DNA from 2 places in the Bacillus sp. ABA4_010 genome. Region 2 is predicted to be linked to the other one. Evidence: a T-box and tRNA genes for the amino acid it is inferred to sense, from the RefSeq annotation. Region 2 holds a T-box; the other holds one or more tRNA genes.
What was found. A T-box is a leader RNA that pairs with one kind of tRNA and senses whether it is charged. The one in region 2 lies ahead of thrS (threonine--tRNA ligase), so its partner is inferred to be a tRNA-Thr.

Region 1: it encodes a tRNA-Thr, which carries the amino acid that the T-box ahead of thrS (threonine--tRNA ligase) is inferred to sense. The anticodon was not compared.

What each region holds. Positions count from the first base shown of each region.
Region 1 covers NZ_JBSWUN010000003.1:3,156,290-3,164,632, reverse strand. The annotation lists rRNA gene ACXAEO_RS16830 (23S ribosomal RNA) at 1-1,714, shown strand, start outside; rRNA gene rrf (5S ribosomal RNA) at 2,019-2,134, shown strand; tRNA gene ACXAEO_RS16820 (tRNA-Glu) at 2,145-2,219, shown strand; tRNA gene ACXAEO_RS16815 (tRNA-Thr) at 2,226-2,301, shown strand; tRNA gene ACXAEO_RS16810 (tRNA-Gly) at 2,312-2,382, shown strand; gene ACXAEO_RS16805 (MerR family transcriptional regulator) at 2,520-3,383, shown strand; gene ACXAEO_RS16800 (MATE family efflux transporter) at 3,483-4,850, shown strand; gene ACXAEO_RS16795 (NUDIX domain-containing protein) at 5,096-5,845, shown strand; gene ACXAEO_RS16790 (MFS transporter) at 6,030-7,235, shown strand; gene ACXAEO_RS16785 (hypothetical protein) at 7,424-8,343, shown strand, end outside.
Region 2 covers NZ_JBSWUN010000003.1:1,505,167-1,513,222, forward strand. The annotation lists gene ACXAEO_RS08570 (methyl-accepting chemotaxis protein) at 273-902, shown strand; gene ACXAEO_RS08575 (glycosyltransferase) at 1,070-2,338, shown strand; gene ACXAEO_RS08580 (TetR/AcrR family transcriptional regulator) at 2,338-2,952, shown strand; gene ACXAEO_RS08585 (transposase) at 3,091-4,449, shown strand; T-box leader at 4,580-4,804, shown strand; T-box leader at 4,845-5,069, shown strand; gene thrS (threonine--tRNA ligase) at 5,133-7,040, shown strand; gene ACXAEO_RS08595 (DUF4183 domain-containing protein) at 7,354-7,755, shown strand; gene ACXAEO_RS08600 (DUF4183 domain-containing protein) at 7,844-8,056, opposite strand, start outside.

The DNA.
Region 1 (8,343 bases), 1.7 Mb from region 2:
ACGATGTCCGTGGTAGGAGAGCGTTCTAAGGGCGGTGAAGTCAGACCGGAAGGACTGGTGGAGCGCTTAGAAGTGAGAATGCCGGTATGAGTAGCGAAAGATGGGTGAGAATCCCATCCACCGTATGCCTAAGGTTTCCTGAGGAAGGCTCGTCCGCTCAGGGTTAGTCGGGACCTAAGCCGAGGCCGAAAGGCGTAGACGATGGATAACAGGTTGATATTCCTGTACTACCTCCCCACCGTTTGAGCAATGGGGGGACGCAGAAGGATAGGGTAAGCGCGCTGTTGGATATGCGCGTCCAAGCAGTAAGGCTGAGAAGTAGGCAAATCCGCTTCTCGTAAGGTTGAGCTGTGATGGCGAGGGAAATAAAGTACCGAAGTTCCTGATTTCACGCTGCCAAGAAAAGCCTCTAGCGAGGTGGGAGGTACCCGTACCGCAAACCGACACAGGTAGGCGAGGAGAGAATCCTAAGGTGTTCGAGAGAACTCTCGTTAAGGAACTCGGCAAAATGACCCCGTAACTTCGGGAGAAGGGGTGCTCTGATAGGGTGCAAGCCCGAGAGAGCCGCAGTGAATAGGCCCAGGCGACTGTTTAGCAAAAACACAGGTCTCTGCGAAGCCGTAAGGCGAAGTATAGGGGCTGACACCTGCCCGGTGCTGGAAGGTTAAGGGGAGAGGTTAGCGCAAGCGAAGCTTTGAACCGAAGCCCCAGTAAACGGCGGCCGTAACTATAACGGTCCTAAGGTAGCGAAATTCCTTGTCGGGTAAGTTCCGACCCGCACGAAAGGTGTAACGATCTGGGCACTGTCTCAACGAGAGACTCGGTGAAATTATAGTACCTGTGAAGATGCAGGTTACCCGCGACAGGACGGAAAGACCCCGTGGAGCTTTACTGTAGCCTGATATTGCATTTTGGTACAGCTTGTACAGGATAGGTAGGAGCCTTGGAAGCCGGAGCGCCAGCTTCGGTGGAGGCATCGGTGGGATACTACCCTGGCTGTATTGAAATTCTAACCCGCACCCCTCATCGGGGTGGGAGACAGTGTCAGGTGGGCAGTTTGACTGGGGCGGTCGCCTCCTAAAATGTAACGGAGGCGCCCAAAGGTTCCCTCAGAATGGTTGGAAATCATTCGTAGAGTGTAAAGGCACAAGGGAGCTTGACTGCGAGACCTACAAGTCGAGCAGGGACGAAAGTCGGGCTTAGTGATCCGGTGGTTCCGCATGGAAGGGCCATCGCTCAACGGATAAAAGCTACCCCGGGGATAACAGGCTTATCTCCCCCAAGAGTCCACATCGACGGGGAGGTTTGGCACCTCGATGTCGGCTCATCGCATCCTGGGGCTGTAGTCGGTCCCAAGGGTTGGGCTGTTCGCCCATTAAAGCGGTACGCGAGCTGGGTTCAGAACGTCGTGAGACAGTTCGGTCCCTATCCGTCGCGGGCGCAGGAAATTTGAGAGGAGCTGTCCTTAGTACGAGAGGACCGGGATGGACGCACCGCTGGTGTACCAGTTGTCTTGCCAAAGGCATCGCTGGGTAGCTATGTGCGGACGGGATAAGTGCTGAAAGCATCTAAGCATGAAGCCCCCCTCAAGATGAGATTTCCCATAGCGTCAAGCTAGTAAGATCCCTGAAAGATGATCAGGTTGATAGGTCAGAGGTGGAAGCACGGCGACGTGTGGAGCTGACTGATACTAATCGATCGAGGACTTAACCTAAACGAAAAGCGGAGAAAGCCCGTTTAAATCGATAGGATGTTGGAGCTTCTGGCGGAAGAGACGTTAGTCTCAGACAGAAGAAGCGAAACAGCCGTACGATTTGGCTTTCGTAGCTGGACAATCAAGAAAAGCGAAGGCGACTGTTCAATCTTGAGAGACGTTGGAGCTTCTGACTGGGAAACCGTTCTTTGGTTTCATAGGCAGAAGTGAAACGGCCGAAAGATTAGGAGCCGTAGCTAGACAATCAAGTAAAGCAAGTACTCAGCTGCAGTTATCTAGTTTTGAAGGAATAACCTTCATATTGTCTGGTGATGATGGCGAAGAGGTCACACCCGTTCCCATGCCGAACACGGAAGTTAAGCTCTTCAGCGCCGATGGTAGTTGGGGGTCTCCCCCTGTGAGAGTAGGACGTCGCCAGGCTGTAAACATTGGCCCGTTGGTCAAGCGGTTAAGACACCGCCCTTTCACGGCGGTAACACGGGTTCGAATCCCGTACGGGTCACCAAATGATGCCGGTGTAGCTCAATTGGTAGAGCAACTGACTTGTAATCAGTAGGTTGGGGGTTCAAGTCCTCTCGCCGGCACCATTTCATAAATGCGGGTGTAGTTTAATGGTAAAACCTCAGCCTTCCAAGCTGATGTCGTGAGTTCGATTCTCATCACCCGCTTCCCGTAAAAAACCACAAAAGTCATAGAAGACTTTTGTGGTTTTTTTGTATTCTAAAACATATCCTTATTCCTGTTATAATAAGAGGATGAGCACGTTTACAAACGAAATAAAGTGTCCACTTAAAAGGAGAAAAGCATGAAAAAACGATTTCAAGTAGGAGAAGTATCCAAAATTTTTTCCATTCCACAGTCCACATTAAGATATTATGATGAAATCGGATTGTTTAAACCGAAATATACGGATGAAAAGAGTCATTATCGATACTATACAGCAGATCAATTCATTCATCTTGAAACCATTATTTTCTTGCGGAAAATCGGTTTTACAATCCAAGCTATTCAGCAACAAATGAAGGAGCGGACTTTGGAAAAGACATATGACTTATTTCAAAGTCAGCTTGAGGAAGTAAGGAAAAACATTCAAGCGTTGGAGCTGACTTTTCAGAAAATACAACATAAAATGAACACATTAAAAATGGGAATTAGCCTGCCTGAACAGCAAACTGTTATGTATAAAACGTATCCGAGAAGACCCATTTCTTTTTTATATAAAGATGAACCCATTGATTTACTAAATGATTTTGAATCTGTTTATGTGCAAGAACTGCATCATCAACGTTCTAGTCTTATGCATCACGGTTTGTTTACAGGAGATATTGGGGTAATCGCAGACCCGGATAGTTTAAACGGAGAAGGTCCTATTATGTATGGAAGTATCTTTAAATTGTTGTGGGACCAACAATCTAGTGAAGAAGAGGCATATTTACCTGAAGGGCTCTATGCGTGCTATTACCATAAAGGTTCGTACGAAACAGTTGATAAGAGCTACCACATATTATGGGAAACATTAAATGTAGACGGCTATGAAGCAGTGGGACAGCCGATTGAATGGGCACTCATCGACGAGTCTGTTGTGAAAGACCCAGAAGATTTTATTACGGCAATTGAAGTCCTCATTAAAAAGATAAGTGTTCAGGATGATATTGAAAAGGGAGCATAACATATCAGAATTTCAGAATTCATAAACATTCACTAAAAAGATTGACTCTCAAGTTACTTGAAGGTGTAAACTCTCTCTTGTAGAACAGGAGGGATATGAATGGCAGCGATCATTCAAAATAAATTGATGCATGAGCCGGTGAATAAAGTTTTTATGCGATACTTTATTCCATCACTTATTGGTATGATGCTCATGTCTATCAATATTCTCGTTGATGGGATTTTTGTCGGAAATGGGATAGGCTCGATTGCATTAGCGAGTGTGAACATAGCTGTACCAGTTTTCTCGCTCATTATTTCCATCTCCCTTTGGATTGGAATGGGCGGTGGAGCGTTATATTCAATGGCAATTGGCGAACAACAGATAGAAAAAGCAGGGAAAATTTTCTCCTTTTCTATTACAATCGTCGCGTTAATTGTATCTGTTATAGGAGTCATTGGCTATTTGAACGTAGAACAGTTAGCAACCATTTTAGGGGCTAATACGGATACAAAAGAATTTGTTGTGGAATATTTGTCCATCTTACTTCCATTTGCCGTAGTGATGGCATTAGAGAATGCGCTTAGTATTTTCGTACGAAATGATGGAAATCCTCAATTAGCGATGGTTAGTTTAATTATCACGGCTGTAACTAACATTGTGCTGAACTATGTGATGATTTTTGTTTTTCATTTAGGAGTCATGGGTGCTGCCTTAGCAACTGGCTTATCGGGTGTTGTAGGGCTTTTCGTCTTATTTGCTCACTTTTTCAAAAAAGAGCGTACGTTAAAATTTATGTTGTTTAAGTGGACGTTTTCATCTTTAAAAGATGTTTTTTCTGTCGGGTTCCCAAGCTTTCTTGCTGAAATGGGGACATTGGTTTTTGTCATTGGCTACAATCTCGCAATGGTGAAGTTTGCTGGAACAAACGGTGTAGCTGCATTTTCGGTAGTCAATTACTTACATGCATTTATGTTTCTTGCCTTTTTTGGAATTGGTTCAGCTATTCAGCCGATGATTAGCTATTATTATGGAGCGAATGAGCAAGAACGTATAAAAGAAACTGTAAAAATTGGTGAAAAAGCAGCGATATGGTTAGGGATACTGTTTTTGTTTATCGGGTTTACAAGCGCATATTTCCTTGTCTCCTTGTTCGGAGTGTCATCCGAGGAAATTCAGCTTTTAGCGGTCCAAGGTATTAAACTGTTTTTTGTCGGCTATGTTTTCATGGGAATTAATTTCATTTATATGACTTATTTTCAATCGATTGGCCATATTTGGCCATCCGTTCTCATTATTATGATGAGAGGATTTATTCTTTTGTTTGCGGCACTATGGATTTTGCCTCAATGGATGGGGATAGAAGGGATATGGCTTGCTTTACCGGTGGCAGAATTACTTGTTGCGGCCGTGTTATATGGGGGGACAAGAAAATCGGTCCTTCAAGGGCGGTATATGGTTAAGGCAAACATGCCAGAACAGCCATGATACATGAAAAATAAAGATAAACACGCTTTTCCTTTCCTATCTTGGAGTATGCGATTAGAGCCAGCTAAAGGCATACATGGAGAAAAATCACGTTTCAATTTACCGAAGCGTGATTTTTTTTGATAAAAAGATATTTCAAAAAGGTGGTTTGGAGAACCCATTCAATCGATGGTGAAGCGGCACTTAAGAAAGCTATGACTCATATGCTGTCATGAAGAAGGAAGCAGATAAGCGGAGGAATGGGTATGATTTATAAACGGGATGCGTATCAAATTCATCCGGAGAAGCTAGAGGAGTTTAATCAGTTTTTTCATAAGTATACATTGCCAAATCAACTGAAAAATGGTGCCAAGCTCGTGGGACGGTGGATAACAGAAGCTAGAGATGAAGTTGTGGAAATATGGGAATATCCGAGCTATGACGAGTACATTAAAATAGATGAACGGGTTCAAAAAGCTGTATTGAATGAAAAGCTCCCTGTTTCATCGCAACAAAAAGGTAGTTTTTATGCTGGCAAAAAACAGGATTTTTTACAATCTACAGGGACATACGAATCTCCGAAACATACAGTAACGGTGAGCGGGTACATTACAAATGAACAACAAGAGGCACTACTGGTGAAAACGTATTGGCGATCGGACACATGGGAACTTCCAGGTGGAGCGGTTGATGAAGGTGAGACCCTTGATGTAGCAGTGCGCCGGGAAATTTTTGAGGAAACAGGCATTTCTGTCAATTTAATTGGCGTAACAGGAGTCTATTCTAACGGCCATACGGTTGCCGTTGTTTTTCGTGGAGAATACAGTGCGGGAACGGTTACACCTTCTTCCGAAACGAAGGATGTTCGCTTTTGTAGCATTAATTCATCCAATATTTCTCAATACGTTACTCGTCCTAAATTTAGAATTAGAGTATTAGATGCGATGAATGGTTGCTATGCTCCGTATGAAGCCTTTCGGGTGAGACCGTTTGAACTCTTGAATAGACTGGAATAAAATCGGTCTAGAAAATGGGAGATGACCAAAGAGCAGTCATCCGCTTAGGTGTACCTTTGAGGGGAAATTCAAGCTGTTTGGATCAACGATGGTGATGCTTCTTAACTGAATGAAGATGTGTCGGATAATTAAAATGAACCTATATAAGTAAATATATATGTCGAAGGCTCTTGTATTATTTCTAATGGGTTACTATAATAGTAGTAACTTTATTGGAGGTCATACTATGAATTTTAGAGTTTATATTTTAGCGATTTCAGCATTCATTGTTGGAATCGTTGAACTAATTGTCGGGGGAATTCTTGACCAGATTTCCGCTGACTTGCACATTTCTATCAGTACCGCAGGACAGCTTATTACTGTTTTTTCATTGGCTTTTGCTATTTCATCCCCTATTTTGCTGCACACGACAGCTAAAATAGAACGGAAAAAACTGTACTTATGGGCCTTGTTCTTTTTTCTAATCGGAAATCTTATGGCGGTGTTCAGTCCAAATTATCTTGTGTTATTACTGTCACGCATCGTGTCAGCCGCAAGTGCTTCACTGTTAATTGTCCTATCTGTAACCGTTGCATCCAATCTTGTAAAGCCTGAATATAAGGGGAGAGCTATCGGTGTAATTTATATGGGAATTAGTGGGTCGCTTGTTCTCGGAGTGCCAATTGGGATGATGCTTGGCAACTTGTATGGATGGAGAGCTCCATTCGTATTAATTTCGGTGCTAACGTTAATTGCCGCTATTTGTATTAAAATCTTTTTAAACGAAATACCGCCTAATCCTGTCGTACCATTACGTGAACAGTTAAAAGCATTGAGCAGCTCGAAAATCGTGAGCGCACAGCTCATTTCCGTGTTGATGCTGACAGGGCATTTGACGTTATATGCGTATTTCACTCCCTTTTTACAGTCAGCTTTACATCTGAATACGGCCATGATTAGCGTCATGTATTTCGTGTTCGGTATCGCGGCTGTAATTGGAGGAGGTATGGGAGGGGTTGTATCCGATAAACTCGGAACAGGCCGCTCTATTTTAACGATTATTCCATTGTTTGCTGTGGCGATGATGTTACTTCCTTTGGCAACGAAAGCATCATTTCCTGTCTTTTTAATAGTAATGGTTATTTGGAGTGCGTTAAGCTGGTCTATTTCTCCAGCCCAGCAAAATTACTTAATTCAAATAGCGCCAAAAACAGCGGACATTCAGCTCAGTATTAATAATTCGGCTTGCCATTTAGGCATTGCAGCCGGTTCAGCTATTGGCGGTCTGGTGATTGAAAAAAGTTCCGTTATGTATAATTCTTGGGTCGGTGTACTATTTGTGCTTGGTGCTTTATTATGTGCCGTTTACTCGATCACAAAAGCATCATCCGTACAAAGAGAAGCAGTGTAGGAGTAGTTCTAGATCAATCTATAGAGTGTATTTGGACACTGTGAACAAATATGATATGCTATCTTTAAAATTAGGCGCCTCTTCGTGTGGGTTAGCAAGTTACGGGGAAGGGGCCTTTTTTGCGTTGGGCTATCAACATATTTTTCTAGTAATTGAGGATGACTATTGCTTTTTAAGGAGTTGTTAACATGAAAATTGGGATTGTCGGTTCAGAACATTTTCAAAAAGAGATTCAAGCAGTTAAAAGTCAATTTAACCATGTCACGATGGTTCCTTACATATATGAGAGGCCTGCCGAGGCGCCAAGTATTCTACATATCCATCAGTACGAAGTGGATGCATTTTTGCTGGCGGGGAGTGTCCCCTATTTTTATGCAAAAGAAACCATTCAAAAAGAGAAAATACCGGCTGCCGTTGCTCGCCTCACACCGCTTTGTATGAGCCTTTCTTTGTTTCAACTCGTCCATTATGAAAGAGTGCCTTTTAACCGGATTTCTCTTGATCTTCCAAACAAAGAGGTGCTGGACACTGTACTTGTTCACCTTCACGAACAAAACAGCATGAAGCATGTGATGGATTATCCATGGATTCAAGGAGCGGAGCGGGCATCACTTGAAATCGAGGAGTTTGTTCATTTTCATCAAGAGCTTTACAACAAGGGAGAGGTCGATGTTTGTTTGACAAGCATCCATGCGGTTCACGACGAACTATGTCGGAGAAACATTCGCAGTATGTATGTTGTACAAACGCACCACTCCATCGTGCAAGGAATCCATGAGGCAATTTCAATCAGTGTGCAAACGCGTTTGCAGAAATCCCAGGTAGCGGTTTGGTCGATTGAATTAAAACAGAAGCATAAGCAGCCGCTTCCTGACTATGTGTCGGCAAAATTGGATGGGTTGACGAGAAGTTTAAATGGAAAGTTGATTCGTGTTACAGAAAATGAATGGAAAATTATTACGACAAGGGGAATGATGGAAGAAATTCCGAAAAAAGAAAAATTACTGAAGGATGTCGAGCAGCTTGTTTATGAAGATGGAAGAGTGGCGGCAGGAATAGGATTTGGCTGGTCGCTTGCCCAAGCGGAGCTTCATTCACAAGAAGCACT
Region 2 (8,056 bases):
TTGAATGGGGGATAAAGGAATCAACAAGTGTGACAAATGAGGTGGCATTTTCGATGGAGGAAATGGTGAAAGGAGCGGAAGAGCAACTTTATTCGTCACAAGAAAGCAAACACGTACTTGACCAAATGAAAACAGAAATTCAAGCGGTGATGGCGCAGGCGAACCGCTCTGCTGAGTCTTCCTCTATGGCGATGGAACAGGCGATAGAAGGGAAAGATAGTATGAGCGGGACCGAGCAAAAAATGAGTGCCATCGTGCAAACGGTTGATCAAATGGATGAAGTGGTGACACGTTTGCAGGACCGGTCTACCAACATTCGGGAAACGTTGTCGCATATGTCAGACATCGCGGCTCAAACGAATTTGCTAGCATTGAATGCGGCAATTGAAGCGGCGAGAGCGGGCGAGTCTGGGAAAGGATTTGCTGTCGTAGCCGAAGAGGTGCGGAAGCTCGCAGATCAATCGAGAGTGTATGCCGAGCAAATCGGGCAGACACTTCAAGAATTCCTTTATGAAACATCACGAATTGCTCAAGTGATGGAAGTTAATCAAGCACAAGTCGAAAAAGGCATCGAACAAGTTCAGCAAACAGGGCGCGTGTTCGAGCGAATTGTAGAAGAAATCTCCAACGTTCATGAGCATGTGAACAAATCATCTGCCATCGTCCATTCTATTGGAGAACGAATGAGCGGCGTGTATCGTACCGTTGAAGAAATGACCGTTGTATCTGAAACGTACAAAACAAATATTGAAAGCATTTCTGAAGCTTCTCAAGAGCAACTCGCTGCTTTTGATGAAATCAATGCCATTACAGAAAGCTTAAAAGGTGTGACGGAATCGCTGACGAATCAAGTTTCTTCATTGGAAAAGGACGCTGATACGAAGCGCGCCGAATTTGTATAAAAGTAGGTAAATGTAACAGCCGGAAGGACACCGCGAGTCCTTTCGGCTGTTTTATTGTAGCACCTAGTTTGACGGGGAGGAATGGAGATGAGATAATAGGCGCAATCCGACGACAGTGTCGGTGTAATGGTATCATTCACCTTAATAACGCATAGGCGGTGGTATGGATGAAGGTTACATTTTTAACGCTCGGAAGCAGAGGCGATGTACAGCCATATGTAGCATTAGCAAAAGAGCTTATAAAAAAAGGGCATGAAGCGTGTATTTGCACAGGGGCTACTTATCAACCATTTATTGAAAAAAACGGAATTGCTTTTTATGAAGCATCGGCTGATTTAATGGCGATGATGGAAAGTGAAGAAGGAAGAAAAGTATTTAACGGTGGCAACTACAATTGGTGGAAGATGTTTCAGTTTGCGAACAAGGTCATTACCCCGGCTTACCGAAAGAGCATGGATGATTTTTTAGCGGCTTCAAGGGGAGCGGATTTAATTATTTATCATCCGAAAGCATTAAGTGCGGTCGATATCGCTTTTTACTTGGATATTCCATGCATCTGTATGCCGCCTGTTCCCATTATGTACCCGATTACGGAATTTCCTAATTTTCAGCTGTCACCGGATAAAAGCTTCGGACCGTTACTGAATAAATGGTCATATAAAGTAATTGAGTTTAGTGAACGACCGTATATGAAGCATATTAACGATTTTCGTGAAAAGTCGCTAAACTTGCCGAAACGAAAGACCGGCAGTATGTTATGGGAAATGGCTGGAAAACCGATTCCTATTATATATCCGATTAGTCCGCATTTATTTAAAGACGTGAACAGCTGGAAGGATCGTGTCTATTTATCTGGCTTTTTCTTTTTAGATCTTGGAGACGAAGCGCTGGATGAACAGCTAGAAGCATTTCTTTCGGCTGGTGAAAAGCCGATGGTCGTGTCGTTTAGCTCAATGCCGCTTGAAAACCCCGCTGCATTCAAGCAAAAGTTTGTGCAAGCAGTGAAGGAAACCGGCAATCGTGCGGTGGTGTTAACAGGAACGAGCGGGATGACGTTTGAAGACGAAGACGATCTAATCGCAGTGGAAAAGGCGCCGCATCGTCTCATCTTCAAACGGGCGAAAGGAATTATTCATCACGGCGGAGTCGGGACAATGTCCGAAGCACTGTTAAGCGGGGTGCCACAGCTTGTAATGCCGTTTACGGTTGACCAGCCATTTTGGGCGGCTAGACTTTATGCAAAAGGCTATACGATTCGGCCATTAAGAGAGAAAACATTGAAGACAGTTGATTTAATAGAGGCACTTCGAGAAATGGAGAACGAAACAGTCATCGCGAAGGCGAACGAAATGAAAGGAATCATTGAGTCAGAAAATGGACTTGCTCAAGCGGTTAACTATATTGAAGCATATATGGAAAAAAGGGAGGAAATGTAATGCCGACTGCCACATTTTTTAATTTGCCAAAAGAAAAACAAAGTCAGGTAATGGATGCCGCCATTCATGAATTTGCCGAAAATACTTTTGAAGAAGTGAAAATTTCGACGATTATTAAAAAAGCGAAAGTGCCAAGAAGCAGCTTTTATGATTACTTTGAAGATAAAGAGGATATGTACAAGCACATTTTATCCCTCGTTCAAGCTGAGAAAACGAAGTATATGGCGCCTGTCATGGAGCGAGCTTGGGCGAGCTTTTTTGAACAGTTCAAAGAGCTGATGAAAGCGGGAGCCGCGTTTGCGGCGAATCATCCGGAATATGAGAAGCTCGCCAACAAAATGGTTGAAAACAAAAAACGAATGACCGAGCTTCTCGGAGATGCCGCGCAAGACGTAACAAGTATATATGAGACGATGATTAAAAAGGGCATGGAGGCAGGAGAAATTCGCCCGGAACTGGACGTCAAATTCCTTGCGCGCTCGATCTACCTTTTATCCTCCAACTTAGCGGTTGAAGGCTTCAAGGAAGAAAATGGCCCAATGGCTGTTTATATTGAAAAGCTAGCAGAGCAAATGATTGATTTTTTGAAGTATGGGATGGGAAACGGCCAATAGTTATTTGAATCAATTTCATATTTTAAAGCCTTTGTCGCCCAAGGCTTTTAAGAACTTAAAAAAGGAGTACCTCCCTAAATTCTTGTATACTGTTTAGTAACCACACTAAAACAACACAAGAATGGAAGGTGACTCCCTATGTCTATTATACGACAAGGAAGCCTGTTTGGCATGCAGGATTTATATGAATTAGAACCAACAAAACGATTTGAAGCCATTTTTTCGACACTGAATATAGAGCCATTATTATTTGCCGTGTCTAAAAAGACGGTGTACGGCGCTCCTACTGAATTAAATTATCCAGCGATGATCTACGCCCTCGTTGCTCGTATTGTGGAACGAATTCCCACCATCAAAGATCTCGTCAAACGGTTACGAAACGATTTTATGTTCCACCTTGAATGTGGGTTTCTTTTTTCTGATCGTATCCCTTCTGAGGCTTCTTTTTCTCGGTTCACTCAAAAGTTAAGCGAATCGAAGGCACTAGAAACGGTTCAAGAAACCGTTCTTCTTCAGGCCATTCAAGAAGGGTTTATTGACGATGATGTGGTCTCGTTTGATGCGACACATTTCGAGTCTCGAGACCGGGCTACGCCACAAGAAAAGAAGCCAAAGACCGAACCAAAAAAGCGTGGCCGTAAACCGAAGGCTGAACAAGAAGCCTATCAACAAGAAAAACAAGAGCGAGATGATCAAAAAACTATTTACGAGAAAACGATAGAAGATCAACTATATGTCAGTCTTGAAACCCTACGGACAGATGTACCTTTACACCCAAACTGGGGGATCAAGAAAAATAGTGAAGGAAAGAACGCCTTTTGGTTTGGATTCAAAGCCCATTTGGCGGTTGGATCCAAGAGCCAATATATTCTTCAATCTCTCATGTCATCGGCCAGTTTGAATGATGGAAAAGCCGCGATTCCTCTGTTAAAGGGTCTTCAAAAACGGCTTTCTTCGTTGACCGTTCAGTACGGAGTATTCGATGCAGGCTATGATTACGAAGCGATTTATACGCAGCTTCATCGTATGAAAGCCAAAGCCATTATTGCTTATAATAAGCGAAACGAAGGAGAACCCCTTGGTTTTGATGAACATTTCGCGCCCACTTGCGTACGAGAACACTCGTATCGCTATGATAGTTTTGATGAGAAGTATCAGACTCTGAAATATACGCAGCCAAACGAATGTAAAACCTGTCCGTTAGCTCACGATTCCCTTTGTCAAAAGGTCTATAAAATCAAGATGGAGACAGATATTCGGAAATATAGCGCCCCAGGCCGTGGGTCAGAAGCTTGGAAGAAGCTTTACCATCAGAGGAGTGCCGTTGAACGAGTGAACGCCTATTTAAAAGAATTCTTTCAATTGAAAAACGTCCGATATCGATCTGGAAAACGAGCAAAAGTTCATTTCGATCTGGTAACGCTTGTTTATAATGCCTCGAAATTGGCCGTAGATCGAATCAATCGACAAATGAAAGAAATGAGTCAAGCCGCTTAGCATTAAAAAAAGAAACGACTAAAATTCTGTCCTTCCAACTAAGGAAAAGAAACTATTATGAAATTGATTCATTTAAAAATATTTACATTTTTAGTAATTTGTTGTAGGATGTAAAAAACAAAGCTCACCATAAAAAGCACGGATAAGGACATGAATGATTTTTACGGTTTTCAGAGAGGGAAGGGTAGGTGCGAACTTCCTAACTTAGGAGAATCATTTACCACCTTTGAGCTGTATTGGGGAACTAAAGTATCCAATACCGTTGATGCGACGTTACAGCACCAAAGCCATAAGTGTGATGGAGGACTTATGGGAAATTGGGTGGAACCACGGGTTAAACGCGCTCGTCCCTTGCATGAGGGATGAGTGCGTTTTTGTTTTGGTTAATTGAATATGCATATGCGATGAACAGGACATGAATGATTTTTACGGTTTTCAGAGAGGGAAGGATAGGTGCGAACTTCCTAACTTAGGAGAATCATTTACCACCTTTGAGCTGTATTGGGGAACTAAAGTATCCAATACCGTTGATGCGACGTTACAGCACCAAAGCCATAAGTGTGATGGAGGACTTATGGGAAATTGGGTGGAACCACGGGTTAAACGCGCTCGTCCCTCGTAGTGAGGGATGAGTGTGTTTTTTTATTTATCACGAAAAAGGAGTGTTGAGAATGAGTGGAAACATGATAAACATTCAATTGCCAGATGGACATGTGAAAGAGTTTTTGAAAGGCACGACGGTCGAAGAGGTGGCAAGGTCTATCGGTTCAAGTTTACGGAAACAGGCAGTAGCGGGGAAAATAAATGACCAGCTCGTTGATGTAAGTTGGAGACTGGAGCATGATGTCCAGCTTTCCATTGTGACGCTCGATTCGGAGGAAGGATTGCATATATTGAGGCATTCAGCTGCACACGTATTGGCGCAAGCTGTCAAAAGACTTTATCGCCATGTAAAATTAGGAATCGGTCCGGTCATTGAAAACGGGTTCTATTACGATTTGAAACTGGAACATAGCTTAACTTCAGGTGATTTGCGAGCGATTGAAAAAGAGATGGAACACATTATCAATGAGAATTTGGAAATTAAACGAAGAGAAGTTTCGTATGAAGAAGCAGTAAAACTGTTTGAAGAAAAAGGCGAGTCGTTCAAGCTGGAAATTTTAAAGGAGCTTCCGAAGGATGAAGTGATTACTCTTTATGAGCAAGGCGAATTTATCGATCTTTGCCGCGGACCGCATCTTCCGGCTACTGGCTTTATTAAAGCGTTCAAATTAACTCGTGTATCAGGTGCTTATTGGCGCGGAGATAGTGAAAAAGAAGTTCTTCAGCGAGTGTATGGGACGGCTTTTAAAAAGAACAAAGATTTAAAAGAATACTTCAACTTATTGGAAGAAGCGGCGAAGCGAGACCATCGCAAGTTAGGCAAACAACTGGAGCTGTTTATGTTTTCAGAGGAAGCACCGGGTATGCCCTTTTATTTGCCAAAAGGACAAATTGTGAGAAATGAGTTAGAACAATTTTCGCGTGAACTTCAAAACAGCGCCGAATACGACGAAGTCCGTACGCCGTTTATGATGAATCAACGACTATGGGAACAGTCGGGTCATTGGGATCATTACCATGAAAATATGTATTTTTCTGAAGTTGATGATACGAAATTTGCAATGAAACCGATGAACTGCCCTGGACATATGCTCATTTTCAAAAATCACTTATATTCTTATCGCGATTTACCTATTCGGATGGCAGAGTTCGGTCAAGTACATCGCCATGAATATAGCGGTGCATTAAATGGCATGCTTCGCGTTCGTACATTTTGTCAGGATGATGCTCATATTTTTGTGCGAGAAGACCAAATCGAAAGTGAAATAAAAGCGGTGTTCCATCTTATCGACAAAGTGTACCGTACATTTGGTTTTGAGTACTCCGTAGAGCTTTCCACTAGGCCTGAGAATTCGTTAGGGGATGACCATCTTTGGAATGCTTCGGAGCGAGCGTTACAAAATGTGCTTGAACAGTTAGAGATTCATTACTGCTTAAACGAAGGGGACGGAGCGTTTTACGGACCGAAAATTGATTTTCACATTAAGGATGCATTAAAGCGGAGTCATCAATGTGCAACAATTCAGCTAGATTTTCAAATGCCGGAAAAATTCGACCTTACTTATATTAATGAACAAAATGAAAAGGTTCGCCCTGTCGTTATTCATCGTGCTGTTTTCGGATCAATTGACCGTTTTTTGGGGATTTTAATTGAACATTTTGCTGGTGTTTTTCCAGTGTGGCTTGCCCCGACACAAGTTCAAATTATTCCTGTTTCGCATGTTCATCTCGACTACTGTTTAAACATCCAGTCGGAGTTGAAGGGGTTAGGGGTGAGAGTGAAAGTGGACAACAGCAATGAAAAGCTCGGATACAAAATAAGAGAAGCACAAATACAAAAGATTCCGTACACACTCGTATTAGGAGACAGTGAAGCGAAGGAAGGCGCTGTCAATGTGCGAAAATATGGAAGTCAGCAGTCCGAGTATGTTTCGTTTGAGACATTTCAAAAGGATATCATCCAGCAAATAAAAGACCGTAGTCAGTAGGGATAATCAATAGGTTAGAACAATGAAATGGAAGGATTCTTTAATAGTGGTGATTCTATTTTTTAAATTAGCAAATGATACGATTGCCCTTTTTTAAAAAGAAGACTTTTGCCTCAAACATGCTGATTATAACGTGCATATAATGCTACTATCTCTCTCTCTTTCTACATTGAATGATGAAGGTAAGAGAGATAGTAGTATTCTACCGAGCCTTGGCTGAGGATTCCATACATAAGACACCTACTTGCCTGTTTCTTCATCATTTTTACAGGGCAGGTTCACTATGTGCCAACCGAAGAAAGGGGGAGCTGTAATGAATAGGAAATTGGCCAATTTTCACCGTCTACAAAGCCAATCTTTAAGGGAAGCACGGTTTTGTTTTCCACCAACTGCACCAAGTAGCTGCCCAGACATTTATCCACGAAAAGAAAAACCGATGACACCGAATATTTTAAAGGCGAACACCTTGCAGTATGTCGCGCTGTCTGATGGCATAAAAAGAATATATACAAATCAAGACGGTGTAAGCGGATATGGAAATACGAATATTCTTGATCCTGCTTCTGTATCATATGTCAATCTTTTCGTTAATGGGATGCTGCAGCCTCCTACTCTTTATAAAGTACAGGAAGGTATCCTTGTTCTAACGTCACAAGACATTCCGAAGAAGGAGGTACCTATTATTCTTCAATTTATCATAATTTATGGATCATAGCTGCAATAGGAGTGAACATCAGGACGTCAAAATCAAAAAGCAGGAAAAACCAGAACATCTTACGGGTTTTCCTGCTTTTTGATTTTCTTTATGTTGTGACGGTTGTAAGGGAAGTTGGGGTATAGTTGACGACTTCTAATACAACGGGTGAGTTTTGTAAAATCGGGTCTCCCCCTGCAGGGACGGAAAAGGCAAGGGACCCAACGGCAGTTGCCCCAGGTGTATACGTTGAGTTTCCTTCCATTTGCAACACTCCGTTAATATACACATTAAAATAACTGTTATCTGTAGCAAGGGGCGG